Regions from separate parts of the Sporomusa intestinalis genome, predicted to be linked through region 2. Evidence: a T-box and tRNA genes for the amino acid it is inferred to sense, from the RefSeq annotation. Region 2 holds a T-box; the other holds one or more tRNA genes.

Region 1 (11,049 bases), 770 kb from region 2:
ATGCTTGCCAAAGGCCCGGTTCTGAAAGTATTCGATAATGGCCGCCGCTGCGTGGGCCGTACAAGCCCCCAGCTTGCCCTGCTCCGGCACCGGCTTGCTGCACCACTGGCGCAGATCCGTTGTCGCCGGCAAGGGGGCCTTGTCGTCGATCGCCAGTTTTTTCAGCGCTTCCTGGATTTTGGGATGACATTCGGTATAATCGCGCAGATCAGGCAGGGGCGGCAGCCAGCCGGTCCCCATGACCCGCCGGTCAGGCAGAGTTACCTGGGTATTCAATGATAATCCCTCCTTACGGTTTAGGTAGCTGTACTAAAAGGCTGTATTCCTGAGAGTAACGCGGCTAACTACAATTGGGGAAAACGACTCAAGAGAACCGTCCCCTTGAGTCAGTGGGTGGACGTTATGGGCAAAATAGGCCCGGACAATCCTGTCCAGACCTGTATTGCCACTGCCTGGGGCAGCGCTGCCAATCGTTTGGTTTAGTAGAAATACTGGGCGGTCAAATAATAAGTCCGGCCCTGCTGCGGATACTGGACATTGCCGACCTCGGAGTTAAGGTGATATACCTGGTTCGGTCCTTTATTAAGCAGGTCATTGACGCCGGCGGTCAGCTTGACCTGCCGATTAAGGTCATACTTTACGCCGACATTGGTGATGCCCAGCGCATCATAGGTGGTCGAGCCTGATTCGCTGGTGCCCCAGTTAGCCACTTTATCTAGATAGTGGTATTCGGCAAAGGCGCTGAGTTTATCACCGGGGAAGCGGTAGCCCAGCCGGGCGTTGTATTCCCATTCCGGTATCCAGGGAAACGGCCTGCCCGCCATCCAGGTCGGCCCTGACGCCAGCGTGTCTTTGGAACCGCTGGCAGTGACGACGGAATCATTCCAGGTGGCGGCTAACAGGAGATCCCAGCGGCCCCAGTTCATTTTGCTCTCCAGTTCCACGCCCTGGATGTTGCCGGCGGCCAGGTTGGTATAGTAGCCGAAGCCATAGAAATCGAGCGAATAACTCGCCAGGTTTTTGGCATCGCGGTTGAAATAGGTCAGCGTGATGTCGCTGTCGGCGTTGAGCGCCTTGCCCTGCCAGTTGGCGCTGACGTCCCAACTGGTGCCGCGCTCGACATAGTTATCCAGCAGATACTGGGGCGTGCCGGCCACGGTCGAATATTTCTCCCAGCGGGATTTGACGTTGACGCCGTCGCCGAACAGCTCATACCAGGTGGGGAATTTGTAGTAGGTGCCGTAGGTGCCGCGGAAGGTCCAGTGTTCGTTCTGCACCTTCTTCAGCCCCAGGCCGTAGGAATATTTCCAGCTGTTCATATCAGGGTCGTTGGCAGCGATGTCCATGTCCATCTTCTGCGCCCGTAGCACCGGCGTAAAGAACAGGCTGCCGCTGCGGTTCAGCGTCATGGTGTCCTGCACCTGGAAGTGATAGTTTTTGTTCTCATAATGCGGTTTGAACAAATTCGCGTATTTGCCCATGAGATTACCCGACGTGTCAACCGCGGGCGGCCACATTTCCGCATTAGAGGTGCTGACATCCATGGTCTCCCGGGAGGCGCTGAACAAGAATTCCACCAAATGACTCTTGCTTGCCTGCCAGCTGCCGTCAATGCTGCCTTCGTAGCGGCGGTCGCGGAACTCATTGTCGACCGTCAGGAAAGCGCTGTTATCCCAGTTCTTAGTCTGGGAACTGGCGGCTTCTTTCAGCTGATAGGAGGTGCCCAGCTTCCAGCCCCACTCCAGATTAGCGGCGGTCTGCCGCCGGCCGAACTGAAATTCACTTTTGGTGGTCTCCAGCTGCCGCGCCCGGTATTGAAACCAAGTGGGGGAATGTGGCGTGCTTGCCAGTTCGTCATCCGGCACATCGGCGCCTATAATATTAGTCGATTCCGGGAAGCTGGTTGTATTCTTCTGCCAGGTCAGCTTGGCGAACCAGTTGTCATCCTGCCATTTGAGAAGGGCGTCGGTGTTCTGGTAGTCGTTGTACTGCCGGTGGCGGTCCTGAGTGGGGGGCTCGTATACCGCGCCTTTATACAAATTCGTATAGCGGAAATCCCCCTTGGCTTGATCCCGATTGACGGCGAACAGCATACTGCCGCTGCCGACCGGTGCGGTCAGTTCGAGGTTGCCGGTATAACCGCCGAAGGAGCGCATGCCCTGCGTAACGCTGCCTCTGACGTCCTGGGGCTTTTTGGTGACGATGTTGATGGCGCCGCCGATGGGCGCGCCGGCAAAGCGGGCCGGGACATAACCGCGGTAGACTTCGATGCGTTCAACGTTTTCAATGGGAATGATGGACAGGTCGACGGCCGAATCCGCGCTGGAGTTGACCAATACGCCGTCCATATAGATATTAACCTGGCCGCCGGTTGAGCCCCGGACGCGGGCCACAGTATAGTGGCCGGTGCCCTGCAGGCGCTGGATATAGACGCCGGGTACGGTCTGCAGCAGGTCAGGCAGGTTTTTCATTTCTCCCTTGTATTCAGGCACATGGATAACCGAAACGGTGCCAGGCGACAATTTTTTCTCCCAGTCAGGGCGGGCGGCCTCGACGACCAGCGGGGCTAAGGTGTAGCTGCCGGGGTCGCCGTCGGCCATAGTTTGGGCCGTACCGTTAGCAGGCGTCCCGGCGGAAAATGCAAAACCAGCTTCTGCTGTCCCGCGTTCTCTGGTGGTAGTTTGTTCGGTCTGGCCGGCTTGTCCTTCCTGGCCGGCCGGTTCTTCCTGCTTAACCTGGATTTTGTTGGCGGCCTGGTCAGCCGTTTGGTCAGCCGGTGTTGTCAGGCTGCCATCGGCAACGGTTGTGTCCGTTCCGGTTACGTCGGTAGCCTGGCCGGTCGCTGCTGTCTGTCCTTCTTCACCGGCTGCCGCTGCGGTTCCGCTCGGGGCCGCCGGTGTCGGCGGCGCAAAACTCGCTCCCGCCGCCGGCGCATTCATGCTGCGGTCAAAGGCCGCGGTCTGAGCAGCCGCGTGTTCCTGGTGTGAAGGCCCGTTAAAGCGCCAGGACAGGCCGGTGTTGACCTGCCAGTCGGTGTTGACCTTGCCGCCGGCGGTTTTGCTCAGTTCGAGGAACGCGGTCTGGTCTTTGCCGGTTTGCAAGTTGGCGCCAATGGCAAAGTCGTACCAGGTGTCCTTGCCGGCCAGGGTGTTGACCGGCAGGGTGGCGAGTAGCTTATAGCCGCCATTGCCGCCATTAACCTCTTGAGACCACATCATCGCATCGGCATAGGCCGAGCCGCCGTCTTTGAAGTCGTGGTTAACGGCAGCTTTGGCATACAGCACGCCGCGCTTGCCGCCGCTGCCAAAGTGCCGGCCGGCGGTGACGCCAAGACGGCCGGTAAGCATGTCCACCTGCTCCTGACGATACCGCATGCCGTTGTCCTGCATATAGCTGTAGCTTTTCATCGTGCCATAGGTCAGGCCGGCCTGGGGTTCCAGATACCAGCCGTTAGGCAGTTCCTTTTGGAAGCCGTAGCGGAGACCGGCGCCATAGGTCCAGGTGCTGTAATCGTTGTTATACAAATTATCATCCGAGTCGGAGAATTTGTATTTGTTGCTCAGTTTAGAACCCCGGACGGTAAAATCAAAATAATGCCCTTTGTCGCCCTGCCAGGCGGTATAAAGGCCGATACCCTTGCTCTCCAGATCGCCGTGGGCGCGGCTGTACAGTCCGTCGTCCGTCTGATGAAAATTAGCATCCGCGTTTAACATACTAAGAAAAAGTCCGGTATGTAGCCTGCCTCCGTAAAAATCCCTTTCACGCTGTTTGTCGTAGCCGACCTGAATGCCGTTGTAGCTCTGGTCAAAGTCGGAACCGTAGGCGCCGGCAAAATCATACTTGCCGCGCCAGATTTGGCCCCAAGCCCCATCGGCCCCTTCGCTCTGCCCGAGCCGGTTGGCCGCCCGCAATTCCTCGCCCCGCTTCCAGAATAGACCGTCTTCCATCCGCCACAGATTGCGCATGGAAAGCTGGGCGTTAGCCGCGCTGAATACGCCCTGGGAAACCAGATCGCTGCGGATGGCGGCCCAATTCAAACCATAGCTTTGTTTATAGTTTCCCGCACTGCCCGATACCTCGCTTGCCGTTAAGGTCGGAGTAAATAAGTATTTGTTCAGCGAACTGTCTATATAACTGCTTTCTCCCGTAAATGTGAAGTCGCCGCTCTCAATCTTGGCTTTTACCTCGTCACTGATCGCACTCAGAGTAATGACGGCACCAGACGTTGAACCCTGCAGCATAGGCTTTACGCCAGCGGCAAGGTCGGGGCCGCCAAAGCTTTTATTATAGCGGATCTGCACCTTGACGTCGACCGCATCGTCCCCTAATTGCGGATTCTTAAACAAGAACCTATCGGTTAAAGCGCCGCTGGCAATGTCTGGGTGACTGTACATATTAACCCGTAGAATTGCCCCGTCGTGAAAAACCGTTTTCACTGAATTTGCAGTGTCGGCCTTCAACATTCGAATAAGCTGGTTAGACGTCCAGTCGTTGGCTGGATAATTCTCGGGTCCATACTTATAGGACAGGTCAAGGACTGCGTCTTTTTCCAGTGTCAATGTTCCTTCGACATTAATAAGATTATTACTATCCAGCGGCTGCCAAATCCCGCCGCTTTGAATGGTAATATTGGTATATTTCGTCGCACTACTCTCCCCGTTCCCGGTTGCTGCATTGAAGTAAGTTCGCCAGGTTTCGCCACTGGCAATCGTAAACCCAGTCGGATTGTTCACTTTGATATTGGGATGGGTGACGTTGGCCTCATCATATAACCGCAGTGCCGCATGAGCCGGCGTGGCATAAAGCAAGGCGGCCGATACACAGGCCGCCAGGAGCGCTCTTTTTTTCTGCGCCCCGCCGGATTGTTTCTTTCGTTTCTGCAAAAATTTTCTCTCCCCACTATGAAAATTCAAAATTGTGGAGGGGAACTGCTTCCCCTCCACGAGAAACCTTGGGTTATTTTTTGGCTTTGGCTGCGGCTACTTCTTTTAAGAATTTTTCCCGTTCGATCAACGCCGCCGGCGAGTTGGAGGCAAACGCCGGCGCGACATAGCCCTTCAAGGCTCGCGGCGCAGCCACTTCGTCTTCGTAAATGGTCACGAAATTGAGGCCGGGGAAATCCGACCCGCCGGTAAACGTGGTGAGATCGGCAAGTGTGGCAGCGGCGACTTGGCCGCCGGAATTGTAGATAGCCAAATCTTCGCCTCGGACAAACCAGGTGTTCGCATTGCTTTCCGAATACAGCAAACCCCAGAGGTAGCCGCCGTCGGTTGTAGCTTGCACCGGTATTGGAACAATACTCGAAATCAGCGCCCCGCCGGCCCCGAGAACTGTGCTCAAATCGGTCTGATACAGCCGGTAGCTAAAGGCAGCAAAGCCAGCAGTAAACTTTCCGGTAAGAATATAGGCGTCATTCCCGTCAGCGCTGAAGGTCAGCGCCCGGAAATCGAACCGGTCAGTTTCATTATCTGGATCGGTATTATTAGGAGCCGCTACGAGCAGGTCAGTGACCGCCAGCGTGCTTGGATCAACCCTCTGGATACGGGAACCGGGGTTCCAATTAAAGGGATAATTCGGCGGATAGGCCTGATCCAACTGCGGGCCGCCAACGGCAGTCAGGATGAGATGGTCGTCCGTACCATCGTTATAGGCCTGGATGCTGAAGGCATTTTGAGCCGCTCCGCCGCTTGTTGACGAGCCATAGGGGCCGTTAACGGCTACCGGTGGGCTGCTGAGCGCAAGATCCAGTTGTACTATCGTGCTGTTCAGGTAGTTGGCGCTAGGCGCGCCGGCCGTCAGGTTCGTGCCGCTATTGAATACAGCATAGACATAGTCGCCGATGATATCCAGATCGACGCCGTAGGTTTGGTTGCTGCCGACCGTCAGCGCCGGGAATTGATAATAGCCAGTCTGCGGCGTATAGGTATCGCCGTTCGGACCGTTGCTGCGCACGCGGAAGACAAGTCTGTTGTCATAGTCGATGCAATAAATATCGACTGTCGTGGCATTAATTCTTCTGGTTTTGAGGGCATAGGGATTGGTAACGCTTACGGTGCCGTCCGTCAGTACGACAGGCCCGGCCACGGGGTTGTTCCAGACAAAAGGAGTAGTATTATCGGCATCGGCTTCATAGACCAGCCAGTTGCAAACGGCGACGCCGCTTGCCCATGAGATGGAAGCCACTGCGGCCCGGTTGAGTCCGGCGCCGTTTTCGAAATATAATGGTTTGGGATCAGAACCGATGAAAGGACTGCCCCCGGCATTGGTATAGGTCGTTCTTACTCCTTTATGCACGAGGATGGCAGGAGGCGGACTGGGATTGGGATATGTGGCAGTGCCGACATCGCCTCTGGGAGTACCGGTATAAGTATACGTTCCATACATTACCTTACTAGCCATAAGTTTTCACTCTCCCATTTTTTACTGTTTACCGTATGACCGTCAACAGCTGGCGGGCTGCTGAGGTCTTTTTCTTAGTGCTCACGAAAAAAACCGCACCTCCTTGTTAGATTTCCTTATCGCAGCCTGCCGAACGCCGTCATCGCGCCCGGGCAGGACGAACAGGCTGAGTTACGCCGTCGCCGCTGCTGCTTATTGTTGTACCTTGGTTATTACGTCGGCGGTAATGTCGATACCGCCGTAGATCACATTTGCTGCGTCAATCACTACGGTCAGGCCTTTGGCTTTTGCAACGGCCTCAATTGATTCTTCGATCTTGTCGCCCACCGGTTTCATCAGTTCGTCTTCCCGCTGGGCCTGCTGGCGGGACAGCTTGTCACTGTAGGCCTGTTTGTCGGCCGGCGCCAGGTCTTTGGCGTTGGTGTCATAGTCTTGCTGGGCCTCGGCCCGCAGGCGCTGGATGCGCTGCATCAGGTCCTCAATGCCGGGGTAGGCGGCGAAAACCTGCTGGCGGTTGATATAGCCGACGGTTTGTTCGGTCTTGGCTTTGGCTTTGGTCCTGGCTTTGGCGGCCAGCGCCGGCGCGGGAGCTAACAGTCCGGCCAGAAAGCAGGCGGCAATAAGCAGGGCTAAGATTGCGCGTGTTTTGTTCATGGGTTGTATCCTCATCTAATCTCTAAATTTGTTTGTACAAGCCAGGCTTGTACGCCGGCTGTCCTGTACCATAGGGCCGGACAATCCAGCAGCTAAATAACAATAAAGAAAACACGGCTTGCGCCGAGCCTGTGGCGAAAGCGGAAGCCGATGTTGCCCTTATCCAGGGAAAGTTAACCTTTCTGTCAGGATAAAAAGACTCCCTTAGCGGGAGTGCTACGCTGACCGGCCGCAATGGGACCCCGGTTCCACGTAATCTCCTCCCTGTCGCTCGCAGGTACTATAGGCGATTGCTGGATAAGGCAGGTCTCCTGACTCCGGGTCATTGCTGGCTGCGCCTTCCCCAAGCAGTTGCTTAAGTGGCTCTGTCTGCAGTTCGCTCCCCGTTACAGTGGCGGGACCGTGCCGGTGTTTCACCGGTCTTCCCTTTTAAGCCCCGCAGGGCACCTATCCCACATAATGATGTTGTTCGTTGCAGCCTATGCAAACTGGCCGCAGAATATGACTGCCGGTTTTGACTGATATCGCTGTCCGGCTGCTTCCCTGTACCTCCTTTGTTCGCTACCTGTTGTAGGCTGGGCCGGTAAATAGCCAGGGCTTACGACGGCCGGCGTTGGCATGATAGCCGCCGTAAGCTGCCCTGCTGTTGCCGCAGGTCTGGCAAAGATGTCCGTACAGGCAGTTCTCCCGGCAGGCGGACTACCTGTACGCACTATGACAATAATTGCCGTTTGGTACGGCAATTATGATACAACTGTGTCGTAACGCAACATGGCTGGGTGCGAAAAATCCGTTATCCCTTCACAAGTTTTCTATTGTATGTTCACAATGGCAAATAAAAAGAAGCCTCCTGTGATAACAACACGTAAGGAAGGCTTCTGCTTGTAGCCCGGAAAAAACTGCCGGCACAAAACACGCACTAATCCCCTCCCTATCGCTCGCAGGTCAACGGTGATTGTCATGCAGGCAGTTCTCCTGGCTCTGGGTCATCGCTCCACCAAACCTTCCCACGACAGAGACGTCGTACCGTCGACACATATGTGTTCGGCACTAGCCTCCTTTAGAGGCGTCGCACCGTCAACTCGTGCGTGTTCGGCACTAGCCTCTTTTTGAGGCGTCGCAGTGGTATAAAACATGGCTTTGCTCCCCATTACAGTGGCGGGACCGCGCCGGCTTCCAACCGGCTTTTCTATAAAGCCCTTGCGGGCACCTGCATCTTATTGTATTTATTTTTGTTTTAAGTAGTGTGATTTCCTAATTCTGACAATACCACTTTTGTAATGTTTTGTCAATAGGTTTTTTAGACAGGTACTCTTGCGGCAAGCGGCAGTTTCCGCTTGCCTGCCCCCGCCCGGACGGGCTATAATAGCCTTAGGGTGGTGAACGGATGGAAGCATTATTGCAACAGATCCTGGGCGAGATGAAAGAGCTAAAATAAAAAGCTCCCGATCTCTCGGCAGCTTTTGCATTCCCTGGTGGGATTAACTGGACTCGAACCAGTGACCCCTACGATGTCAACGTAGTACTCTAACCAACTGAGCTATAATCCCGTAGCACATAACATATTATAGTAAGATTGCAGGCAAAAGTCAAGCATTAATTAGGCCTTAATTTTGTCCGGCCAGAAACAGGCAAACGCTACTGGCGCAGTGGCGTTTTGTTGAGACATAAGAACGACGATACCCTAACGGGCATCGTCCTATAGGACTTGGCTTGTGCCAAGTCCTTTCTTATTTTTAGTACAGGATGTTATTGGCAATAACCAGGCGCTGAATTTGGTTGGTGCCTTCGTAAATCTGCATAATCTTAGCGTCGCGCATGTATTTTTCCGCCGGGTATTCCTTGGAATAGCCATAGCCCCCCAGCACCTGGACCGCGTCAGTGGTCACCTTCATGGCGGTGTCGGCAGCAAAGCACTTGGCAATGGCCGACTCTTTCGTGTACGGCGCAGCCTGATCCTTCAGCCAGCAGGCTTTATACACGAGCAGGCGGGCGGCTTCAATCTGCATGGCCATATCGGCCAGCATGGCCTGCACCAGCTGGAAGGAAGCGATGGGCTTGTCAAACTGCACGCGCTCTTTCGAATATTTGACCGCCAGTTCAAAGGCCGCCTGGGCTAGGCCGACCGATACGGCGCCGACGAACGGCCGGGCCGCATCCAGTGTTTTCATGGCGATTTTGAACCCTTCCCCTTCCCGGCCGATTCTGTTGTCGGCGGGGATGCAAACATTCTCCAATACCAATTCACAGGTGTTGGAGGCCCTGATTCCCATTTTTTCTTCTTCCTTACCCACGGAAAAGCCTGGTGTGCCCCGCTCGACGATAAAAGCTGTCAGGCCGCGGATGCCGGCGGTTTTCCGGGTATTGGCAAAAATAATATAGATATCGGCAATGCCGCCGTTGGTGATAAAGCACTTCGTGCCGTTGATAATATAATTATCCCCGTCCTTGACGGCGGTAGTGGCAACGGCCCCCGCATCCGACCCGGCGCCAGGCTCGGTTAAGGCAAAGGCCGCCAGTTTGCCGTTATTGAGGACATCGAACATTTTTCTTTTTTGCGCCTCATTGCCTAATAAAACGACCGGATAGGAAGCCAGGGAGTTGGCCGCCGTTGTGGTGGCCACCCCGGCGCAGCCTTTGCCTAATTCTTCATATATAAGAGCAATGGAAAGAGCATCAAGACCAGGTCCGTCATACTCTTCAGGGACGGTCAGATTTAATAAGCCCGCTTCATCAAGTTTTTTCCACAGATCAGGGGGAACTACACCTTCTTTATCCATTTCCAGAGCGTGAGGCGTAATTTCTTTAGCAACAAAATCTTTTACCATTTTCTGTAGATCCAATTGATCGGGAGTAAAGTTAAAATCCATGCTTTGCCTCCTTATGGTTAGCATAAAACCAAAAAATACTAATGATAAGTATACCGCATATTGTTTTTTTTGTTAACACCTAATTGGTAAAAATATAAAAAAAAGCGCTATTTTAACAATAATTTAGCGCCCACTGCAAGCAATACCAGCCCCAATAGCTGCTGGGGGCTGCATGCAGAACGCTCAAGGCCAAACCCGCCGAAATGGTCGATAATAATTGCCGTCAGTACCTGGCCGACAATGATGGCGGTAGTGGCGTTAGCCACCCCCACACTGGGGATGCTGGCGGCGACCAGATAGATGATGCCAACGCCGATAATTCCTCCCAGCCAGGAATACCAGGGCGCAACCTGCCAGGCATACAAATTGCCTTTGCCCATGTTAAATACAAACAATAAAACCATAACCAGAACCGCTCCGGTCAATTGCACGACAAAGGTAGCCTCCAAGAGGCCGACCGCTTTGCTCAGCAGGGCATTCAGCGACCCCTGGACCGCCATCAGCACGCCTGAGACTAACGCCAGCGCCAATGGCAGCATTTCACCAGAAAAAAGATTCAATCCGAACACACTCCCATCAAATGATCGAGCCTGGACAATAAACGCAGCCGGCAGCAAGAACCGGATGAATGTAGTATAATACCAGGAGCTCTTTAATATTCCGGGAGAATCCGGTAATCGGCGGCAAAAGGAAAAGCAGGCGGCAGCCTGCTTTTCTAATCCAGTATATAGACGGTTACTTTGCGGACGCCAAAATTCAAAGCCTCGCGGCGGTTGTCGAAAGCCAGGTCAATCCGCTGCCCCTTAATGGCGCCGCCAATATCGTCGGCGATGGCATAGCCGTAGCCTTGGATGTACAACCGGGTTCCCAGCGGAATTACCGCCGGATCAACAGCCGCCATGCCCCGGCGCAGCAAATTGCCGCGATAGGTATAACTGCCGTTGCCGGGATCATGGGCCGTATAGGCCGAAGCTCTCATCAGCAGCGACCGGCTGTAGCGGCTGGGCTCACCTGTTGCGCGCTCAAGGTAGGTAAAGGTTTGCCTGTCCACTGTGCCGGTGATTTCGAGACTGGTGCTGCGCTGAAACGCTTTTACGGCGTTGGCGGTAATCGGACCGTAGACACC
Region 2 (20,204 bases):
TTCTCCGTCCACGATCTGCAATCGCCGGGCATCGTCAGGGTGAAGCATAACCCGCTCTTCAGAGCGGAAATCAGTAAGAGTTTTCGAATAGCCTGGTGTTGTAATATTATAATGGTAAAGAATACGCCCGGTACTTAGCAGGAAGGGGTACTCGGCATCCGGTGATTCTCCGGGCGGCTGATGCTCGATAGCCTTGAATACGCCCAGGCCGCTGGCAAATTTTCCGCCCTCATGCAGGAATTGCGTGCCAGGATGTTCTTTGCTGGGGACAGGCCACTGCAAGCCCTGCTGGTCGATGCGTTCATAAGAAACGCCGGCATATATCGGACTTAATGAAGCCATTTCATCCATAATTTCACTGGGATGGCTGTAAGTCATAGGATAGCCCATTTTAGTGGCGAGGTCTCTGATAATCTGCCAGTCCGGGCGGCTGTTGCCAATGGGATTAATAGCTTGGCGGACACGCTGCACCCGCCGTTCTGTATTGGTGAAAGTACCGTCTTTCTCGGCAAAGGAGGCACCGGGTAGAACCACATCAGCCAATTTAGCAGTTTCCGTCATAAACAGGTTCTGAACTACGAGAAACTCAAGGTGTTTAAGGCCTTTGATTACATGATGGGCATCAGAATCGGTCAGCACCGGATCTTCGCCCATAATATACATGGCTTTCAGATCACCGCGAATGGAGGCATCAAACATGTCAGGAATCATCAGGCCTACTTTGTCGGAGAGTTTGACTTGCCAGGCCTGTTCGAATTTTTCCCGGGTCTTGGGGTCGGTGACTTTCTGGTAACCGGAATATACATTGGGCAATGCGCCCTGGTCGCAGGCGCCCTGTACATTATTCTGGCCGCGCATCGGGTTTATACCTGAATTCAGCTTGCCGATATTGCCGGTCATCATGGTCAGGTTAGCGAGACTCATAACATTGTCGGTGCCGCAAACGTGCTCGGTAATCCCCAGGGTATAAAAGATCTGAGCCCGTTCGGCCGTACCATAGATCCGGGCTGCCTCTCTTAATAAATGCTGCGGGACACCTGTGATCTTTTCAACATATTCGGGTGTGTATTTTTCCACTGTTGCCGCTACCTGCTCAAAGTCAACCGTGCAGGTATCAATAAATTTCTGGTCATGCCAGCCGGCTTTGAGGATTATATGCATTAAACCATTAATGAGCGCAATATCTGTGCCGGGTTTTAACCGCAGCCACACATGCGCTTTACCGGCGAGTTCCGTTTTGCGCGGATCTGCGACAATCATCTGGGCACCATTCCGGAGGGCCTGGCGCATTTTAGCCCCGATTACAGGATGGGCTTCTGTGGGATTGGCACCGATTACGAATAGCACCTTACTGTGGGGGATTTCATTAATTGAGTTGGTCATTGCTCCCGAGCCAAATGAGGTGGCCAGACCGGCCACAGTGGGAGCGTGTCAGGTACGGGCGCAATGATCAATATTGTTGGTGCCGATCACTGCGCGCATAAATTTTTGCATCAGATAGTTTTCTTCGTTGACGCAACGGGCTGAACTGAGGGCCGCTAAGGCATCGCCGCCATGGGTATTTTTTATGTCAGTGAATCTGGCGGCAATTAGATCCAGGGCTTCGTCCCAGGTAGCCTCCACCAATTCACCATCTTTTTTGACTAACGGCGTTGTTAAACGCTCCGGGCTATGGACATAATCAATACCAAACCGGCCTTTTACACATGTGAGCCGGCCATTAACCACACTGGTCAGATTTGAGGTTACGCCAATTACTTTATCGTCTTTGACATTCAGATCAAAATTGCAGCCAACGCCGCAGAAGGGGCAGGTTGTTTTAACTTTTTTGGCCGGTAAGCCGCTGGTTTTCATGGGTTTTTCAGTTAGCGCCCCCACCGGGCAGGCCGACACGCAGGTGCCGCAAAATACGCAGCTTGATTCTAGCATCGGTACATCAAAAGCCGGAGCTACTTTAGTATCAAAACCGCGGTTTGTCCATTCCAGGACATCGCAGCATTGTACCTGTTGGCAAACCCGGACGCACCGGCCGCAGAGGATGCACTTGTTATTGTCCCTGATAATAAAGGGGTTGCTGTCGTCAACCGCATAGTTGCGGCGTTCGCCGGCAAACCGGATATCGCGGATACCCAGATTGTTGGCCAGTGTTTGTAGCTCGCAATCCAGGTTACGCTGACAGGAAAGGCAGTCCTGGGGATGGTTAGCCAGCATCAGTTCAATTACACTTTTGCGGGCTTCGCGGATAGCTGCTGAATTGGTCCGTACGACCAGTCCGGCCGAGGCCGGGTAAGTGCACGCCGTAACTAGTCCGCGGGCGCCTTCCACTTCGACAACACAGACCCTGCAGGCCCCTTCCGGGGTTAAGTCGGCAAGGTGGCATAAGGTTGGAATCTGGACGCCGGCTTGGCGGGCCGCTTCCAGCACGGTAGAGCCGGCAGCGGTTTCAATGGTTTGCCCATCAATTGTCAATCTGATCATCGTATTGTATTCACTCTCCTTATGGTGGAATGTACATCATGTTTTTGCTGCTTTGCGCGGTATCTGGCGGAAAATATAATTAAGCTCCGGCCCCCTTTCGTGACCTGAATAACTGTTTATATATTTTACCAAATATTTTGTATAAATGATATAATTTTAGTGATTATTCAGCCGAAACAGTCATTTATTTTATAATTATGATTTTGTTCAGCCGGGCAACGGGTACACCTGTTGACTTATTTGTCCTACTCTTATTATAATAAAGTCAAATTCTGCTTGTATACTGGAGCGCTAAATCTTGAGTGAATGTAAAACAAATCCCCCCTGGTGCAGGCTGGTTACCCCCTTCATATTAGCGGGCGGCAAGAGTCAGCGAATGGGTACCAATAAGTCTTTTGTAAAGCTGGGTTCCCTGCCGTTAATAGAGATTGTCGTACAGAAAGTTACGGATTTTTTTCATAAGCAGCCGGTTCTTATTACTAATCAATTTACTGAGTACCGTTATTTAGGCTGTGATATGGTTGGCGACAGGGTAACAGGCAAGGGGCCGCTGGGGGGGATACAGGCCGGCTTGCTGGCGTCGGCCACGCCCTATATATTTGTTTTTGCCTGTGATATGCCGTTTATTGATAAGAGGCTTGTGCATTATATGCTCAACCGGCTGGGCAGGGAGGATATTCTGATCCCCCGCCTGGGGACAAGGGTGGAACCTTTGCATGCCATTTACTCAAAACAGTGTCTGCCGGCAATTACAGAGCATTTAAAAAATGACAGGCGTAGCGTAAAGTCCTTTTTTGATAAGGTGCATGTTGTTTATATTGATCAGCCCGAGCTGAGCAGGCTGCAGGTAGCGGAATATTGCTTCCTGAATATTAATACAGGGGAAGAACTGGATAGAGCCAAGGCTTATCTTGACAAATTGCGTTGATAAGAGGGAAACTAAGCCCTTTCCCCCCCGGCCGAGGCAAGGCCAGCAAGGCTGGACAGCCTCTAAGGGGGGAGAGGGCTTTAATTATTGTTATTGCAATTTATTTTACGCAAAGCCTGTCGCTGGTTTCTGCTGCGGCGGCCGGTGCGGCACCAGGGGTCCGTAAATAACAGTACCAATAATAGGAGCCGACAAAAAAGGCGCCGCCGACGATGTTGCCCAATGTTACGGGCAGCAGATTGCCAAGGATAATGGTTTCCGGATTCAGCAGGTTTAATTTGGCCCCCAAATGGCTGGCTTCTGCTAAAGCGGGCACACTTTTGGCCAACAGACCTGCCGCCAGATAATACATATTGGCGATACTGTGTTCAAAATTGCTTGTTACAAACAGCATGATCGGGAAGAAAATGCCCCACACCTTGCCGGCAATATCTTTGGCCGAGTACGCCATCCATACCGCCAGACATACCAGCCAGTTGCACATGATGCCCCTGATGAAAGCCTCGTAGAAGGTCAGGCTTACCTTGCCGACGGCGATCTTCAGGACATAAGCGCCATGCAGTGAATTATTAAAAGACCATAAATTTGATGCGTACATAAAATAGGCGACTAAGAGTGAGCCGATTAAATTGCCGCCATATACCCAAAACCAGTTTTGCAGCATGGTGAACAGACTGACCCGCTTTTCCAAAACGCCGATTGTGATCAAAACATTGCCGGTAAACAGTTCGGCCCCACAAATAATTACCATCATCAGCCCGGTGGCGAAAATAGCGCCGGCGAGAAAGCGGCCAAGGCCAAGGCTGGGGATATCGTGTGTTGCCATGGTTGCCCCTTCGGCGCCAAAGCCGATATAAGCCCCGGCCAGCACCCCCAGCAACATCATTCTGGTTATATCCAGCCTGGACTTAACTAAACCAACCTCCAGCGTGTTCTGGGTAATTTCTTTGGGCGTACAGTAGTTATCATTGCTCATCACATTCCTCCTTCATCCAGTCCTATCACAGATACCAATTTATAGTATCTGTGAGTATTGTAGTCATTGCCGCGGCTGAATACCAGCGAATAATTCTGAATGGCAAGAATATTGCGCCGAATAGAAGAGTTTCCGGAACAAGCTGCCGGGAGGGCAAGGCTTGTCAAACCTTGACACTGTCCGCCTGAGCCGGTATAATGAAAATAATTGTATACATCTCAGCAATGAAGAGAAAAGTAGGCTGATACGCCTGGACAGAGAGAAGGCCCTCCGGCTGCAAGGCCTTTCAGAATGTATTAGCAGAAGGTCGTCTCTGAGCTGCCGGGCTGAAGGTTAGTAGGTCCGGCCGCTGTGCCACGTTACGGCATATTAAGAGTCCGGCGCCGAGCAAGGGGCCGGAAATCAAGGTGGTACCGCGGAAGCTAAGCCCTTTCGTCCTTAGGGACAAGAGGGCTTTTTATTTTTGCATGATACCGATAAGTCAAGGAGGATATATGGAAGAAAAACAGGTACATACGATTGCTACTGTGTATGATCCCCAGGCGGTTGAAGCCAAGTGGTATAAATTTTGGGAAGACAACCGGTTATTTCATGCCGAGGCCAATGCGGGGCAGGCCCCGTTCAGCATTGTTATTCCCCCCCCTAACGTAACCGGGCAGCTGCATATGGGGCATGCGCTTGATAATACCTTGCAGGATATTCTTATCCGTTTTAAACGGTTACAGGGCTATAACACGCTGTGGATGCCGGGCACCGACCATGCCGGTATTGCCACGCAGATTAAAGTGGAAGAGGTTCTGGCCGCAGAAGGCCAAACCCGCTATGATCTTGGGCGGGAGGAGTTTATCAAGCGGGTCTGGGAATGGAAAGCCCAATATGGCAGCCGTATCATCAATCAGCTTAAACGTTTAGGGGCTTCCTGCGACTGGGAGCGGGAACGCTTTACCATGGACGAAGGCTGCTCAGCCGCTGTGCGTGAAGTATTTGTTACCTTATATGAGCAGGGCCTGATCTACCAGGGCAACCGCATCACGAATTGGTGTCCACGCTGCAATACCGCCCTTAGTGATATTGAGGTTGAACATGAAGAGCAGCCGGGGCATTTATATCATGTACGGTATCCGGTGGAGGGGAGTGACGGTGAATATGTAACAGTAGCCACCACCCGCCCGGAGACCATTCTGGGGGACAGCGGTGTAGCCGTGCATCCGGATGATGTACGTTATCGCCATCTGGTAGGCAAATACTTGATACTGCCAACGCTGGGGCGCCGCCTGCCGATTGTCGCCGACGAATATGTTGATCCGGCATTCGGCACCGGCGCAGTTAAGATTACCCCTGCCCATGACCCGAATGACTTTGATATGGGCCTCAGGCATAAGCTGCCTGAGATTGTCGTGATAAATCCTGATGGCACTATGGCCGCCGATACCGGCAAATATGCCGGCATGGACCGTTATGAATGCCGCAAAGCCCTGCTTAGTGACCTTAAAGACCAGGGGTATCTTGTTAAGGTTGATGAACACAACCATGCTGTCGGCCATTGCCAGCGCTGCAGCACTGTGATTGAACCCCTGGTGTCCAAACAGTGGTTTGTCAAGATGGAACCGCTGGCTAAGCCTGCTGTCGCAGCGGTAGCCGGAGGCAGAACTCAGTTTGTGCCTGACCGGTTCACTAAAATTTATAGCAACTGGCTGGATAATATCCGCGACTGGTGTATATCCCGTCAAATCTGGTGGGGCCATCGTATCCCGGCCTGGTATTGTGACTGCGGCGAAGTTACTGTGTCGAGGCGCGATATTGCCGTCTGCCCCCAATGCGGCGGTGCTGTTGAACAGGACCCGGATGTGCTTGATACGTGGTTTAGTTCGGCCCTGTGGCCGTTTTCCACCATGGGCTGGCCGGAAAAGACCGCGGAACTTAAACAGTTTTACCCGACAAGTGTGCTGGTTACCGGTTATGATATTATTTTTTTCTGGGTAGCCCGCATGATGATGATGGGCTTGAAATTTCAGCAGGAGATACCGTTTAAGCATGTGTTTATCCACGGTCTGGTGCGGGACAGCCAGGGCCGGAAGATGAGCAAATCGCTGGGCAATGGTATTGACCCGCTGGAGGTTATCGAGAAATATGGTGCGGATACGCTGCGCTTTATGCTGATAACCGGCAATACGCCGGGCAATGATATGCGGTTTTACTGGGAGCGGGTGGAGTCCAGCCGCAATTTTGCCAATAAAATCTGGAATGCCTCGCGCTTTGTGCTTATGAATCTGGAAGGCTTTGACCCTGATTTTTCGCCCGAGCCGCAAGCATTGACAACCGCCGATCGCTGGATTTTAAGCAGATATAACACTACGGTGACGGCAGTGACCGGCAATCTGGAGCGCTTTGAGCTAGGTGAGGCGGCCCGGACGGTTTACGAATTTATCTGGGATGAATTTTGCGACTGGTATATAGAGCTTGCCAAGGGGCGTCTCTATAACAAAGCCGATGCCGCCAGCCGCCAGGTGGCTCAGTATGTTCTGCAGCATGTCCTTGGCAATACCCTAAAACTGCTGCATCCTTTTATGCCTTTTATTACGGAAGATATCTGGCAGAGTCTGCCCCAGCAGGGAATCAGCATTATGACTGCCGGCTGGCCGCAGGAGAATGTCGAATGGGCGAGCACTCAGGATGAACAGCTGATGGGCGTTATTATGGAGACGGTTAAAGCAGTGCGCAATATGCGGGCCGAGGTTAATGTGCATCCGGGCAAAAAGAGTGAGGTCATACTTAAGATTGCCTCGCCGGACCTTAAAGGGCGGATCGAGGCTAACCTTGGGTATATCAAGACCCTGGCGGCGGCTGAACCGGTCGGCTTCCTTGCCGCTGACGGGGCAACACCTGAAAATGCCATGACGGCAGTCAGCAGCGGTGTTGAGATCTATCTGCCGCTTAAAGGCCTCATTGATATCGAGAAGGAAACAGCCCGCCTGCATAAGGAATTGGCTAACCTGGACAAAGAAGTAGCCCGTATTGCCGGCAAACTGAATAATCCGGGCTTTACCGCCAAAGCCCCGGCGGCAGTTATTGATAAGGAAAAAGCCAAGCAGGCCGAGTATCTGGAAAAGCAAACCGCTATCAGGGAACGCCTGGAATATATATCCGGCCTGTAATCGATTTCAGATACAACACTGTCGCTGAGAGTAATTATCTATGGAGGTGCAGCAATATGAATTATGAACAAACATTAGCCTACCTCGAGAATTTAAGTAAGTTTGGGATTAATCTGGGAATGGCCCGCATAGAGCGGCTGCTGGCGCTTATGCAGCAGCCCCAGCGCCGCTTTAAAACCATCCATGTTACCGGTACTAACGGCAAGGGATCAACTACGGCCATGCTGTCAGCAATCCTGACTGCCAGCGGGATTAAAACAGGTATGTATACCTCGCCTCATTTGGTGGATTACCCTGAGCGGATGCTGATTAACGGCCAGGAGATCACCACAGAGGAGTTTGCCCAGGCAATTCACTATACCAGCCGGTTTGTGGAGCAAATGCTGGCAGACGGGTTTGAACAGCCGACCGAGTTTGAGGTCATTACGGCTGCCGCCTTTTATTACTTCGCCGCCATGGGGGTTGAATATGCAGTTATTGAAGTGGGACTGGGGGGGCTGCTGGACTCCACTAATGTTATTGTCCCTGAGCTTGCGGTGATCACTAATGTTACGCTGGAACACACGGATCGCTGTGGTTCCACTATCGCCGAGATTGCCCGGCATAAAGCAGGCATTATCAAAGATAACGTACCGGTCGTAACGGCCGCCCAGGGAGAGGCACTGGCTTTGATCAGGCAGACGGCAGCGGGGAAGCAGGCTGCCGTTTACAGTAAAGACCGGGATTTTACCGGTCAGTTCAAGGGGCTGGCAAACGGTAAGCAGCAGGTTTGTATCGATGCCGGTGAATGGGGCCGGATTGAAGCCGAGCTGAGTCTTATTGGCTGTCATCAGCTGGAAAACAGTGCAGTGGCCGTTACTGCCGCTCTCATCCTGGCAAAACAGGATAACCGGATTACCGCCGGGGCAATCCAACAGGCGCTGGCCAGCGTACGCTGGCCAGGCCGGTTTGAAATAATAGCCGGCGAGCCGGTGATTGTCATTGATGGCGCCCATAATCCCGACGGTGCCAGAGTGCTGCGCCAGAACCTTGATCAGGTTTTTCCCGGCCGGGCAATAACCTTTGCCCTGGGAATTTTGCGTGACAAGGATGTAACAGGTATTATCCGCGAATTGATCCGCCCTGTTGACACGGTTGTTACCGTGCAGCCCTTGTCGTACCGGGCGGCAACGCCGGAGGAAATTGCCCGGGAAATAGAGGCTCGCCATGTGGAGGCAGCGGCGGCTATTGACAGTGGCATTGAACGGGCTAAGGAATTAGCCGGTCCGCAGGGGGTTGTATGTGTGGCCGGTTCGCTCTATCTGATTGGCGAGGCTCGTCAGATCATTCTTAAAAAGTAGACAAAATAGTGTTAATTGTATATAATAGAGCTGGCGCTTGGGGGGGAGATTCAAGCGCCAGTATTGTTTTACATATTGGCATAGGGCAGAATTTCTGTAAATACTAGCTATGAACCAGTAAAATATTGAACCGTAGGTGAAATTGTGCGCATTGCATATACGTGTAGGAGCCAACCCAATTTCCGGCTGGATTATTTAATTGAGCACTGCATTCTGGCTGTGGCCTTTTTTTTACCTTTATCGCTGGATATTGCCACCTTGTTTTTAGGGGCAGGAACAGTTTTGTGGCTGGCCAAAATGGTGCTGTTAAAGAAGCTTTTTTTAAAACGAACGCCATTTGACGAACTGATTGCTTTACTTGTTATATTGTCGGCAGCGTCCATTGGCGTAGCCCCTGACAAAGATTTCAGCTTTTACAATTACTATCATTTAATGGGTCGCTACATTCTTATTTACTACCTTGTTATTAATAACCTGCATACGCTAGGGCAGCTGCAAAGGCTGGTATGGTCAGTCATGGCTTCCGCCGTTGTTGTTACCTGTTACGGTTTTTATCAGTATATTCATGGCGTCGATATATCCGCTTTTCAGTGGGTTGACGGCGAGCAATTTCCCGAGCTTAAAGTCCGAATTTTCTCTACATTGCAAAACCCTAATCTGTTAGCCGGTTTTCTGGTTGTGGTGATGTCACTGGCGGTTGGCATCGGACTGCACACGGAAAATACCGGGAGAAAACTGCTTTTGTTTGCGTTTGTAGCCGTACTGGGCACCTGCCTGGTGCTTACCTATTCACGGGGCGCCTGGCTGAGCGTTGTGGCAGTGACCGCCCTCTGCGGCCGTTTATATAACCGCAAAGTGTTATGGGTATTTCTCGTTATTCCGGCGATTGCCCTGTTTTGCCATGATGGGGTGATGGAACGGCTCCTGTCAATTTTTAACCCTACCGATACTTCGTCAACGCTGAGGATCGCCCTGTGGGAAAGCACAGTTGCGATGATTCTGGACAAGCCGCTGTTAGGTATTGGCTGGGGTTCTTACTGGCTGGTATACCCGGACTACGATTTTTTTCTGAATAATCCGGCGGCAACTATCGTCCATGCCCATAACATGTATCTGCATATTGCGGCTGAAATCGGAATTCCGGGACTGATTGTATTTTTAGCTATCATTTATGGACATGCCAGAAAGGCCATACAGGTTTTGACCCAAACGCAAAATCCCTGGGTGGCCGGGGTAATGCTGGGCACCGTTGCGGCCGTGCTGGGGCTGGCAGTAAACGGGTTTACTGATTATATTATGTTTAATGTGCAAATGTCGATGCTGTTTTGGCTGTTAAATGCCGTCATCATCGCGGTGTGGGAGTCCGGCTGCCGGTATCGTTAGTCTTAGTGCGTCGGCAATTATGCAAATATTAAAATTCAAATAAGTTACATTTTGCAGCAGGAATTATTGCAAATAACGCGAATATACAAACAATATTACTAATTATGAATATTCTTAGGGGGATAATCCCCTTAATTTTTTATATGAAAAATTGTGAAATTTCGCACAAACTAATTGGCGAAGGAGGTAGCCTAATTGAAACTGGCCCAAATACAAAAGGTCCTGGAGGCTGAGGTGCTCTGTGGAATGGAGTGGCTTGACCAGGAAGCGAAAAGCGCTTGCGGATCAGACCTTATGAGTGATGTCTTGGCCTTTACCAAAGAACGGGCTATCTTGTTGACCGGCTTAACCAATATCCAGGTTATCCGCACCGCGGAAATGAGTGATTTGGCGGGCATAATATTTGTCCGCGGCAAACGCCCGGGGCCGGAAGTCATCGTAATGGCCAGGGAGATGGGGATACCGCTGTTGCTGACCCAGCGGCAGATGTATGAAGCTTGTGGGATTTTGTACAAGGATGGGCTGGTAGGATCGTCAGCAAAGGAGGAAGCTCTGTGACACCCGAGCAAGGCATAACGCTGGAGTTTGCACTGACAGGCGCGGATTTTAACAGTGCCGGCGAGGCTTCAAGCAAAATTAAGCGCACACTGCAGCTGTTGGGTATTCGGCCGGACATTATCAGGCGAATTGCAATCAGTGCTTATGAAGCGGAAATGAATGTCATCATCCATGCTTACCGGGGCTCGATCAAGGCTGATATTCACACTGACCGCACCGAGGTAACCGTGTCTGATGAAGGTCCAGGAATTCCGGATGTTGAGCTTGCCATGAAAGAAGGGTATTCAACGGCGCCGGATTATGTCCGGGAGCTGGGGTTTGGCGCCGGCATGGGCCTGCCGAATATGGCGCGTTGTACCGATAAATTTGCTATTAAAACCGAGGCCGGAGTGGGCACACAACTTAGTATGACCATCTATCACTAGTTTCGGTTATGATTAGAGTATGTACAGTTTGGTGGTGAAAAGCGGTGGCAGAACGATATCATTCGGTTCGTCTGACGGATGAGAAATGTCAGGGCTGCGTGAACTGCACTAGGCGGTGTCCTACGGAAGCTATCCGCATTCGCGGCGGCAAGGCGCAAATAACATCTTCGCGATGTATTGACTGTGGCGAGTGTATCCGCTACTGTCCCGGACATGCCAAAACGGCAGTGACCGATGAGCTTGCCGACCTCAAAAAGTATAAATATAATATTGCCCTGCCTGCCCCCAGTCTCTATGGACAGTTTAGTGTGGATATCCCGGTAAGGGCCATCCTGTCAGGACTTTTAAAACTGGGTTTTGACGAGGTGTTTGAGGTTGCCCACGGGGCTGAAATTGTGTCACTGGCCATCAGGGATTATTTGAAACGCAAAGATATCCCCCGGCCGGCCATTTCGTCGGCCTGTCCGGCTATCGTCCGGTTGATTCAGGTAAAATATCCCGAACTTATTGATCATCTGGCCCCGTTTGATGCTCCGGTTGAGGTTGCGGCCAGGCTGGCGCGGGCTGAGGCGGAAGAACTGCCCGGCCTTACCCCGGAAAATATCGGTGTATGGTTCATAACGCCGTGTCCGGCGAAGATGACGGCAGTATATCAGCCGCTGGGCGCAGAAAAATCTAATATTACCGGGGCGATAGCGATTAGCAAAATTTATCCCGATTTACTAAAAGTAGTGACAGCCGAGCTGCAGGATGCCAGGCGCCAGGCATCCTGGGTGGGGGTCGGATGGGCGGTTTCCGGTGGTGAAACCAATGCGGTCGGTGCGGACAATGTGTTAATCGTTCACGATATTCATCATGTTGCCAATGTATTGGAGCAAGTGGCCTTAGGCAAGCTTAAGGATGTCGATTATATAGAGATGCTGGCCTGCGCCGGCGGCTGTATTGGCGGCCCGTTAACTGTTGAAAACCGGTATGTTGCCGAACACCGGATGAAACAGCGTATTGCCAGGAAAAAGCTGGAGGACCCTAAATTCGGCAGGCTGCCGCGGTCCGATTACTCGGAGTTCGAACTGGGGGTGGCCGGACGCCGGGCAATAGAGCCCAAGCCCGTATTGCGCCTTGATGAGGATATTACCAAGGCCATGAATAAAATCGAGTTTATGGACCGGACATTAAAGAGTCTGCCTGGACTGGATTGCGGTTCCTGCGGTTCGCCCAATTGCAAGGCTTTGGCTGAAGATATTGCACAGGGATTAGCCAGTATGACCGACTGCGTATTTATCCTCCGGAAAAAAGTCCGGGATTTGGCGTACGAAATGGTTGATCTGGCGGATAAGCTGCCGCCGCCGCTTGATAAAAACCAGGAATAACGAGTAAAAGGAAAAGGTTGGGAGGATTTACGTGTGACTGTTGAAGAATTAATTACCCTATTGCCGCTGACAGTCGTGGCAGGGCGGTCCAGGCTTGGCAATGAAATTACCGGCGGTTATGTTTCAGACCTGCTGAGCAATGTTATGGGGCAGGCCTGTGCCGGCAATGTCTGGGTTACTATGCAGGGACATCAGAATATTGTGGCTGTTGCGTCCCTGACAGGGCTGGCGGCGGTGATTATTGCCGGTGGCGTTACACTTGACAAAGATGCCGCCAGCAAGGCCGAGGCGGAAGAAATCGTTGTGCTGAGTACGCCGCTTTCCTCGTTTGCGGTGGCCGGGCGCTTATACCAGCTGGGGATTGCCGGAAAATGATGCGCCGGTTTGTGGCGGATCTCCATGTCCATACGCTGTTATCACCTTGTGCGGCTGTCGAAATGACACCGCGCAATATTGTGTGGCATGCGGCAGAACATAAGATTGATATTATCGCCATTACTGACCATAATGCCTGTGATAATATCCCCGCCGCCCTGGAGGCCGCCAAAGGCACGGGTGTTACCGTCCTGTTAGGAATGGAGGTTGAAAGCAGGGAGGAAGTGCACCTGCTGGCTTTGTTTGACAAAATGCGGCAATTGCAAGAATGGGAATTGTTTACAAAAAATCATATGTCGGGACGCCTGAATGATGCGGCCCGGTTTGGCGCCCAGTTCATTGTTGATGCCGATGACAATTTTATCGCCGAAAAAAAAGAACTTTTACTATCATCCCTGACTGCCGGTGTTGCTGAAATATCCGAACAAATAAAACGTTTGGGCGGCATATGTATTGCCAGTCATATCGACAGGCCTGTATATAGCATTATCTCGCAACTGGGATTTATCCCGCCTGATGTTGAGTTGGCAGCAGTCGAAGTATCAAGGCATATGAATGCGCAAGCTGCATCTGTCCGTATTCCTGCTATTGGCGACCTGCCTGTAATAACTGCCTCAGATGCCCATGTGATGGAAGACTTTATCTACGGCCCGAAAACGGCTTTTTATCTTGAACAGCCGACAGTGGGAGAAATCCGGCAGGCATTATTATCTCAAAATTTACGAAGGGTGGTGGTGTAAGCCACTAATAGACCAAGCTTGCCAGTGACTAGTAATTTTTTTTCATAAGGAGGATGTAACATGAACAGCGATAAGGAAACCAAATGCTGCTGTGGCGGCGGTGAAGCAGGCAAGTTAGCACTTGACCAGCTGGACGAAGTGCTTGCAAAATATCAGGGGGTTAAAGGGGCTCTCATCCCTGTTCTGCAGGAAGCGCAACATGCCTACGGCTATTTGCCGAAAGCGGTAATACAGGCTATTGCTGAAAAAATGGCAATTCCTGTTAGCCAAATCTATGGGGTAGTGACTTTTTATTCCCAGTTTCATCTCAATCCCCGAGGAAAAAATATCGTCCGTGTCTGCCAGGGGACTGCCTGCCATGTGCGTGGAGCCAAAGCAATTCTTACTACACTGGAAGAGAATTTGCAAGTTAAAGCCGGCGGCACCACCCCGGATCTGAAGTTCACATTGGAAACGGTAGCCTGCATAGGCGCCTGCGGGCTGGCTCCGGTGTTAATGGTTAATGATGATACTCATGGTCGGCTGACTACTGAAGTAATACCTGAGATCCTGGCAAAATACGCCTGATAATAACGATATGCGTGAACTATCACTTCATATCCTGGATTTGGTGCAAAACTCGCTTGAAGCCGGAGCCAATATTATTAAACTGGAAGTTATTGAAGATCTGTCAGCAGATGTTTTACTTATCCGCGTGGCTGATAACGGGCGGGGTATGGATGAGAAGCTCCGTCAACTCGTAATTGACCCTTTTGTTACTACCAGGATGACTCGGCGCGTTGGCTTAGGGCTGCCGTTAATGGAGATGTCGACCAAGCGCTGTGACGGATATTTAAAGATTGAATCAGCGCCCGGCCAAGGTACGGTAATAGAAGCCAGTTACCGCCATCATCATTTGGACCGACCTCCACTAGGTGACATAGTAGAGACAATTAAGACAATTCTTGTTGCTAACCCCACATTGGACTTTTTGTATCGTCATACTGTCGATGACAGGATTTTTACTGTTTCTTCCCGGGAGTTGGCCGATATACTGGATGGCGTATCCCTGACCCAACCAGATATATTAATCTGGCTCCATAACTATTTGTCCGATCATATAGCTAATTTGTACGGAGGTGTCGAAAAGTGAAAACATTAGAGGATTTAAAACGCCTACGGGAACAGCTTAAAACCAAAAATACCGTGCGCCACGAAGGCGGCATCCAAATTATTGTTGGCATGGGTACTTGCGGAATAGCTGCCGGCGCCCGCCAGGTTATGACTGCTATTTTAGATGAGATTGCCAAACAGAATCTGCAGGGGGTTAAAGTTAGCCAGACCGGCTGTATCGGCATGTGTGAGAAAGAAGTACTGGTGGATGTTGTTCGTCCTAACGAACCGAGAATAACCTATGGCCGGGTTACCGTAGACGACATCCCTAAAATTATTACCGAACATGTTGTTAACGGGAGCATTGTCGCAGAGCTTGCTGTTGGCAAATTCACTGAATAAATATATAATCTTGCTAGATTAACGGGAGGGGATAATATGGAACGCATAAGAGCGCATGTGCTCCTTTGCGCCGGTACTGGCTGTGTGTCTTCAGGCTCGAAAAAGGTTGAAGCGGCCTTCCGCCAGGAACTGGCCAAAAAGGGCTTAGATAAAGAGGTAAAAATTGTCGAAACAGGCTGCCACGGTTTCTGTGAAATGGGACCGTTGGTAATTATTTATCCGGAAGGAACCTTTTATGTCCGGGTTCAGGAAGAGGATGTGGCCGAGCTTGTTGAGACCCATCTGTTCAAGGGGCGGATTGTAGAACGGCTGCTGTACAAAGAACCGATTACCCATGAAAAGATCCCCAGCTATAATGATATTGTTTTCTATAAGAAGCAAATGCGCTATGTACTGGCCAATTGCGGGCACATTGATCCTGAAGATATTAACGAATATATTGCCGAAGGCGGCTATGAGGGCCTCGGCAAGGCGCTTACGGAAATGCAGTCGGCCGATGTTGTGGCGGAAATCAAAAAATCCGGGCTCAGGGGCCGGGGCGGCGGCGGTTTCCCGACCGGCATGAAGTGGGAGTTCACCCGTAATGCTCCCGGTACGAAAAAATATGTGGTATGTAATGCCGACGAAGGGGATCCGGGCGCTTTCATGGACCGCAGTGTGCTGGAGGGCGACCCGCACCGGGTGATTGAAGGCATGGCTATCTGCGGCTATGCTATTGGGGCCGACGAAGGGTATGTATATGTCCGGGCCGAGTATCCGCTGGCGATTAAACGCCTGAGAATTGCAATCAAGCAAGCCGAGGAACTGGGTTTATTAGGGGATAATATACTCAATTCGGGTTTTAATTTCAGACTGAAAATTAAGGAAGGCGCCGGCGCTTTTGTGTGCGGTGAAGAAACAGCCCTGCTGGCGTCAATTGAAGGCAAGCGCGGCATGCCGCGGCCCCGTCCGCCGTTTCCGGCTATTTCCGGGTTATGGGGCAAGCCTACCAATATCAACAATGTGGAGACTTTTGGCAATGTGCCGCAGATTATTACCAAAGGTGCGGACTGGTATGCCTCAATCGGCACTGAGCGCAGCAAAGGCACGAAGGTATTCGCCCTTACCGGCCGGATTAACAATACCGGCCTGGCCGAAGTTCCCATGGGTATCACCATGCGGGAAATCATTTACGAAATCGGCGGCGGCATTCCTAACGGCAAACAATTTAAGGCTGTGCAAATCGGCGGTCCGTCCGGCGGCTGTCTGCCGGAAAACATGCTGGATCTGCCTGTAGATTATGATTCATTGATTAAAGCCGGGGCGATGATGGGGTCCGGCGGCCTTGTTGTTATGGATGAAACCACCTGCATGGTCGACGTTGCCAAGTTTTTCCTTAATTTCACCCAGTCCGAGTCCTGCGGCAAATGTACGCCCTGCCGGGAAGGGACCAAACGCATGCTGGAGATTCTTACCCGCATAACCGAAGGGCTGGGACGTCCCGGTGATATCGCACTGCTCGAATCGATGGCCAAAAATATTAAAACCACCGCCTTGTGCGGCCTTGGCCAGACCGCTCCCAATCCGGTGCTCTCTACCCTGCACTATTTCCGGGACGAGTATGAGGCCCATATCCACGAGCAACGCTGCCCGGCCGGCGCCTGCACCAGCCTGCTGCAATACAGCATTACCGATACCTGTAAAGGCTGCGGCTTGTGCAAAAAGGTGTGCCCGGTGGAAGCTATCAGTGGTGAGGTCAAGGCTCAGCATGAGATTGATTTGTCAAAATGCATCAAGTGTGGTGCCTGCATGGCCAAATGTCCGTTCAAATCAATTATAAAAGCATAGACTGCTTACAGCGCTGCTGCTAATTACCAAACACTAGAATGCTTGAAAAGAGAGGGTGACACGATAATGGAAATGGTTAATATAACAATCGATGGGCAAAAGGTTTCTGTGCCAAAAACATCGACTGTCCTGGAAGCGACAATTTCGCTGGGCATAAAAGTGCCGACTTTGTGCTATCATCCTGAACTGCGTGTGGAAGGGGCCTGCCGGGTATGCATGGTGGAAGTCGAAGGCGCCCGCAGTTTGGTTGCCTCCTGCGTATATCCCGTTAATGAGGGAATGGTTGTCCGGACCAATACCGCCCAGGTGCGGGAAGCCCGGAAAATGGTGGTTGAGCTCCTGTTGGCCAACCATCCGACAGAATGCCTGTCCTGCCAGCGCAACTTACATTGTGAATTGCAGAATATGGCCGCCGATCTGGGGGTCAGGGAAATCCGGTTTGACGGCGAAAAGAAAGAGTATCCCCTGGACGATAAAAACCCGTCTCTGGTCCGCGATCAAAGCAAATGTATTTTATGCGGCCGCTGCATCCGGGCCTGCAGCGAACGGCAGGGGGTTCATGTGTACAGTTTTGCCAACCGGGGCTTTAACACCACCGTTGTCCCGGCCTTTAACCTGGGCCTGGATGAAGTGGCCTGCACGTATTGCGGGCAGTGCGCGGCGGTGTGTCCGACCGGCGCTATTGTTGAAAAAGACGATACCGACGCGGTGTGGCAGGCTCTCAGTGATCCGGCAAAACATGTTATTGTGCAAACTGCGCCTGCCGTACGGGTTGCTTTAGGCGAGGCACTGGGGCTGCCCCATGGGACAATTGTTACCGGCAAGATGGTAGCCGCTTTAAAACGGCTGGGCTTTAACAAGGTCTTTGATACCGACTTTTCTGCCGACCTTACTATCTGGGAAGAGGGGTCGGAATTTATTGACCGCCTGAGCAATGGCGGCAAGCTGCCGATGATTACCTCCTGCAGCCCGGGCTGGGTTAACTTCATTGAGTTAAAATATCCCGATCTGTTAGATCATCTGTCCTCTGCCAAGTCACCGCAACAGATGTTTGGCGCACTGGCTAAAACGTATTATGCCGAAAAGGCAGGCATTGATCCTAAGGATATTGTTTCTGTATCCATCATGCCGTGTACAGCTAAAAAAGCGGAAGCGGCCCGGCCGGAGATGAAATCCAGCGGCTATCAGGATGTTGACTATGTCCTGACCACCCGTGAATTATCCCGGATGATCCGCGCCGCGGGCTTAACCTTTGAAAGTCTGGCAGAGGCCGAGTTTGACGCACCTCTGGGCCTCGGTTCAGGGGCCGGAGTCATTTTCGGTGCTACCGGCGGGGTTATGGAAGCTGCCCTCCGGACAGTTGTCAAACTGGTTACAGGCAATGAGCTTGATAATATTGAGTTCCATGCCGTTCGCGGCATGAATGGCATTAAAGAGGCTGAAGTGCCGGTAACAGAAGGCCTGACTGCCAAAGTCGCCGTCGCCCATACGTTGGCCAACGCCCGTGTGCTGCTTGATAAAATCCGGGCCGGTGAGGCTGATTATCACTTTATTGAAATCATGGCTTGCCCCGGCGGTTGTTCAGGCGGCGGCGGTCAACCGATCATTACGTCGGCCGAACACCGGCAAAAACGTATTGATGCCATTTATGAATGCGATAAGTGCTCCACCCTGCGGAAGTCGCATGATAATCCGGCCATTGCCGAACTTTATGAGACCTGGTTGGGTAAACCGCTGGGGGAAAAGTCGCACCACCTGCTGCATACTCACTATCATCCACAAAAGAAATGTTAACCCCTTCAAAGAAAGGGATGTCCGCAGGACATCCCTTTCTCGTTTTCTTTTAGGATAATTATTTGTTAAATGTGAAAATTAAAAGTAGTAGCAGGAATTAACCGGTGCGAGTGAGAATAAATTACAAATAACATTAAAGGAACATAAGCTGCTGATAAGCGCTTGTACTGCTAGGGAGAGTTGTTTCAATGAAAGAACACAAAGAGAATGCTGTGATCTCTAAAGCAACGATTGATAGACTGCCGCTTTATTATCGGGCCCTTAAACTAAGTCAGGAGGAAGGGATTGAGATTATATCCTCAGACGAACTGGGGCGGAAAATTGGCGTTACACCGGAGCAGATACGCAAGGATTTATCCGCTTTCGGCGAGTTTGGGAAAAAAGGCGTTGGCTATTACGTGCGCGAGCTTATGCGTAATATCGGCGAAATTCTCGGACTTAACCGGAAATGGAATATTGCTATTGCCGGTGTGGGGCATCTGGGCTGGGCTTTGGCCAATTATGCCAACTTTTCACCCCAGGGATTTCAATTACAGGCTATTTTTGATATTGACCCCGATAAAATCGGGCGCTATATTAATGAAATCGAAATTTTTCATGTCGGCAGAATACCGGAAATCGTTGCAGCCAGGAATATTCAAATCGGGATAGTCACGGTGCCGGCCGAATATGCCCAGGACATTGCAACCCGCTATATTGAGGCCGGAATCAAAGGGATCTGGAATTTTGCGCCGATTAAGCTTGAGGTGCCCACAAATGTCCATGTAGTCAGTGAAGACCTGTCAATAGGCTTAAGCAGTATGTCCTATTATCTTTCCCGCCAATTATGATGAGCAGGCCGGCTTGTACCGGAGGTTTGGCACCGGCACAAGCCGCTGCCGCCCGGAGCCGGCATAAACTACTTTACCAAGAACGGAAAATGCAAAAAAAATTAAAAAAATTAGATTATCGTAGCAGGATTTTTATTTCCATCGTAGAATACCTATAGTGTAAAACAATATAATTATAGTATTAATCTATAATTACAGACAGACGGCTTTTTGCTTTCTGAAAGTATACCTGAAAACTACGCCCTTATGGTCTGTTGCCCTGCCGGTAATGGATAATTTAGTAAGTGCGCACCTAGGTTTTTTTGTTTAGTACAAAATAAACCAATAGGTGCTTTTTTATTGCCATAACCAGAGTGGCGTAGAATAATTTTTGCGGTTTCCCGAATAATAACAATGATTATCTCTAAAAATTATATAAAATTTAACCGCATCCTGAAGGGAGAGTACGCAATGATTGACATTAAAGACCGTGTCAGAAACAAAGCTCTGCAGGCCAAAATTGTTAGCGCGGAGCAAGCGGCTGCCAGTATT

What was found. A T-box is a leader RNA that pairs with one kind of tRNA and senses whether it is charged. The one in region 2 lies ahead of ACZ481_RS09430 (valine--tRNA ligase), so its partner is inferred to be a tRNA-Val.
Region 1: it encodes a tRNA-Val, which carries the amino acid that the T-box ahead of ACZ481_RS09430 (valine--tRNA ligase) is inferred to sense. The anticodon was not compared.

Annotation. Positions count from the first base shown of each region.
Region 1 is NZ_AP042390.1:2,856,100-2,867,148, forward strand. It holds gene ACZ481_RS13435 (C1 family peptidase) at 1-276, opposite strand, end outside; gene ACZ481_RS13440 (TonB-dependent receptor domain-containing protein) at 480-4,883, opposite strand; gene ACZ481_RS13445 (hypothetical protein) at 4,957-6,399, opposite strand; gene ACZ481_RS13450 (OmpH/Skp family outer membrane protein) at 6,592-7,053, opposite strand; cobalamin riboswitch at 7,337-7,519, opposite strand; cobalamin riboswitch at 8,002-8,282, opposite strand; tRNA gene ACZ481_RS13455 (tRNA-Val) at 8,527-8,603, opposite strand; gene ACZ481_RS13460 (acyl-CoA dehydrogenase family protein) at 8,790-9,923, opposite strand; gene ACZ481_RS13465 (DMT family transporter) at 10,031-10,483, opposite strand; gene ACZ481_RS13470 (3D domain-containing protein) at 10,639-11,049, opposite strand, start outside.
Region 2 is NZ_AP042390.1:2,086,216-2,106,419, forward strand. It holds gene fdhF (formate dehydrogenase subunit alpha) at 1-2,478, opposite strand, end outside; gene mobA (molybdenum cofactor guanylyltransferase) at 2,777-3,406, shown strand; gene ACZ481_RS09425 (formate/nitrite transporter family protein) at 3,507-4,382, opposite strand; T-box leader at 4,598-4,825, shown strand; gene ACZ481_RS09430 (valine--tRNA ligase) at 4,877-7,537, shown strand; gene ACZ481_RS09435 (bifunctional folylpolyglutamate synthase/dihydrofolate synthase) at 7,594-8,877, shown strand; gene ACZ481_RS09440 (O-antigen ligase family protein) at 9,022-10,260, shown strand; gene ACZ481_RS09445 (DRTGG domain-containing protein) at 10,456-10,818, shown strand; gene ACZ481_RS09450 (ATP-binding protein) at 10,815-11,243, shown strand; gene ACZ481_RS09455 ([Fe-Fe] hydrogenase large subunit C-terminal domain-containing protein) at 11,288-12,613, shown strand; gene ACZ481_RS09460 (DRTGG domain-containing protein) at 12,647-12,988, shown strand; gene ACZ481_RS09465 (PHP domain-containing protein) at 12,985-13,728, shown strand; gene nuoE (NADH-quinone oxidoreductase subunit NuoE) at 13,789-14,295, shown strand; gene ACZ481_RS09475 (ATP-binding protein) at 14,306-14,860, shown strand; gene ACZ481_RS09480 ((2Fe-2S) ferredoxin domain-containing protein) at 14,857-15,222, shown strand; gene nuoF (NADH-quinone oxidoreductase subunit NuoF) at 15,259-17,049, shown strand; gene ACZ481_RS09490 (NADH-dependent [FeFe] hydrogenase, group A6) at 17,116-18,843, shown strand; gene ACZ481_RS09495 (redox-sensing transcriptional repressor Rex) at 19,032-19,673, shown strand; gene ACZ481_RS09500 (acetyl-CoA hydrolase/transferase family protein) at 20,124-20,204, shown strand, end outside.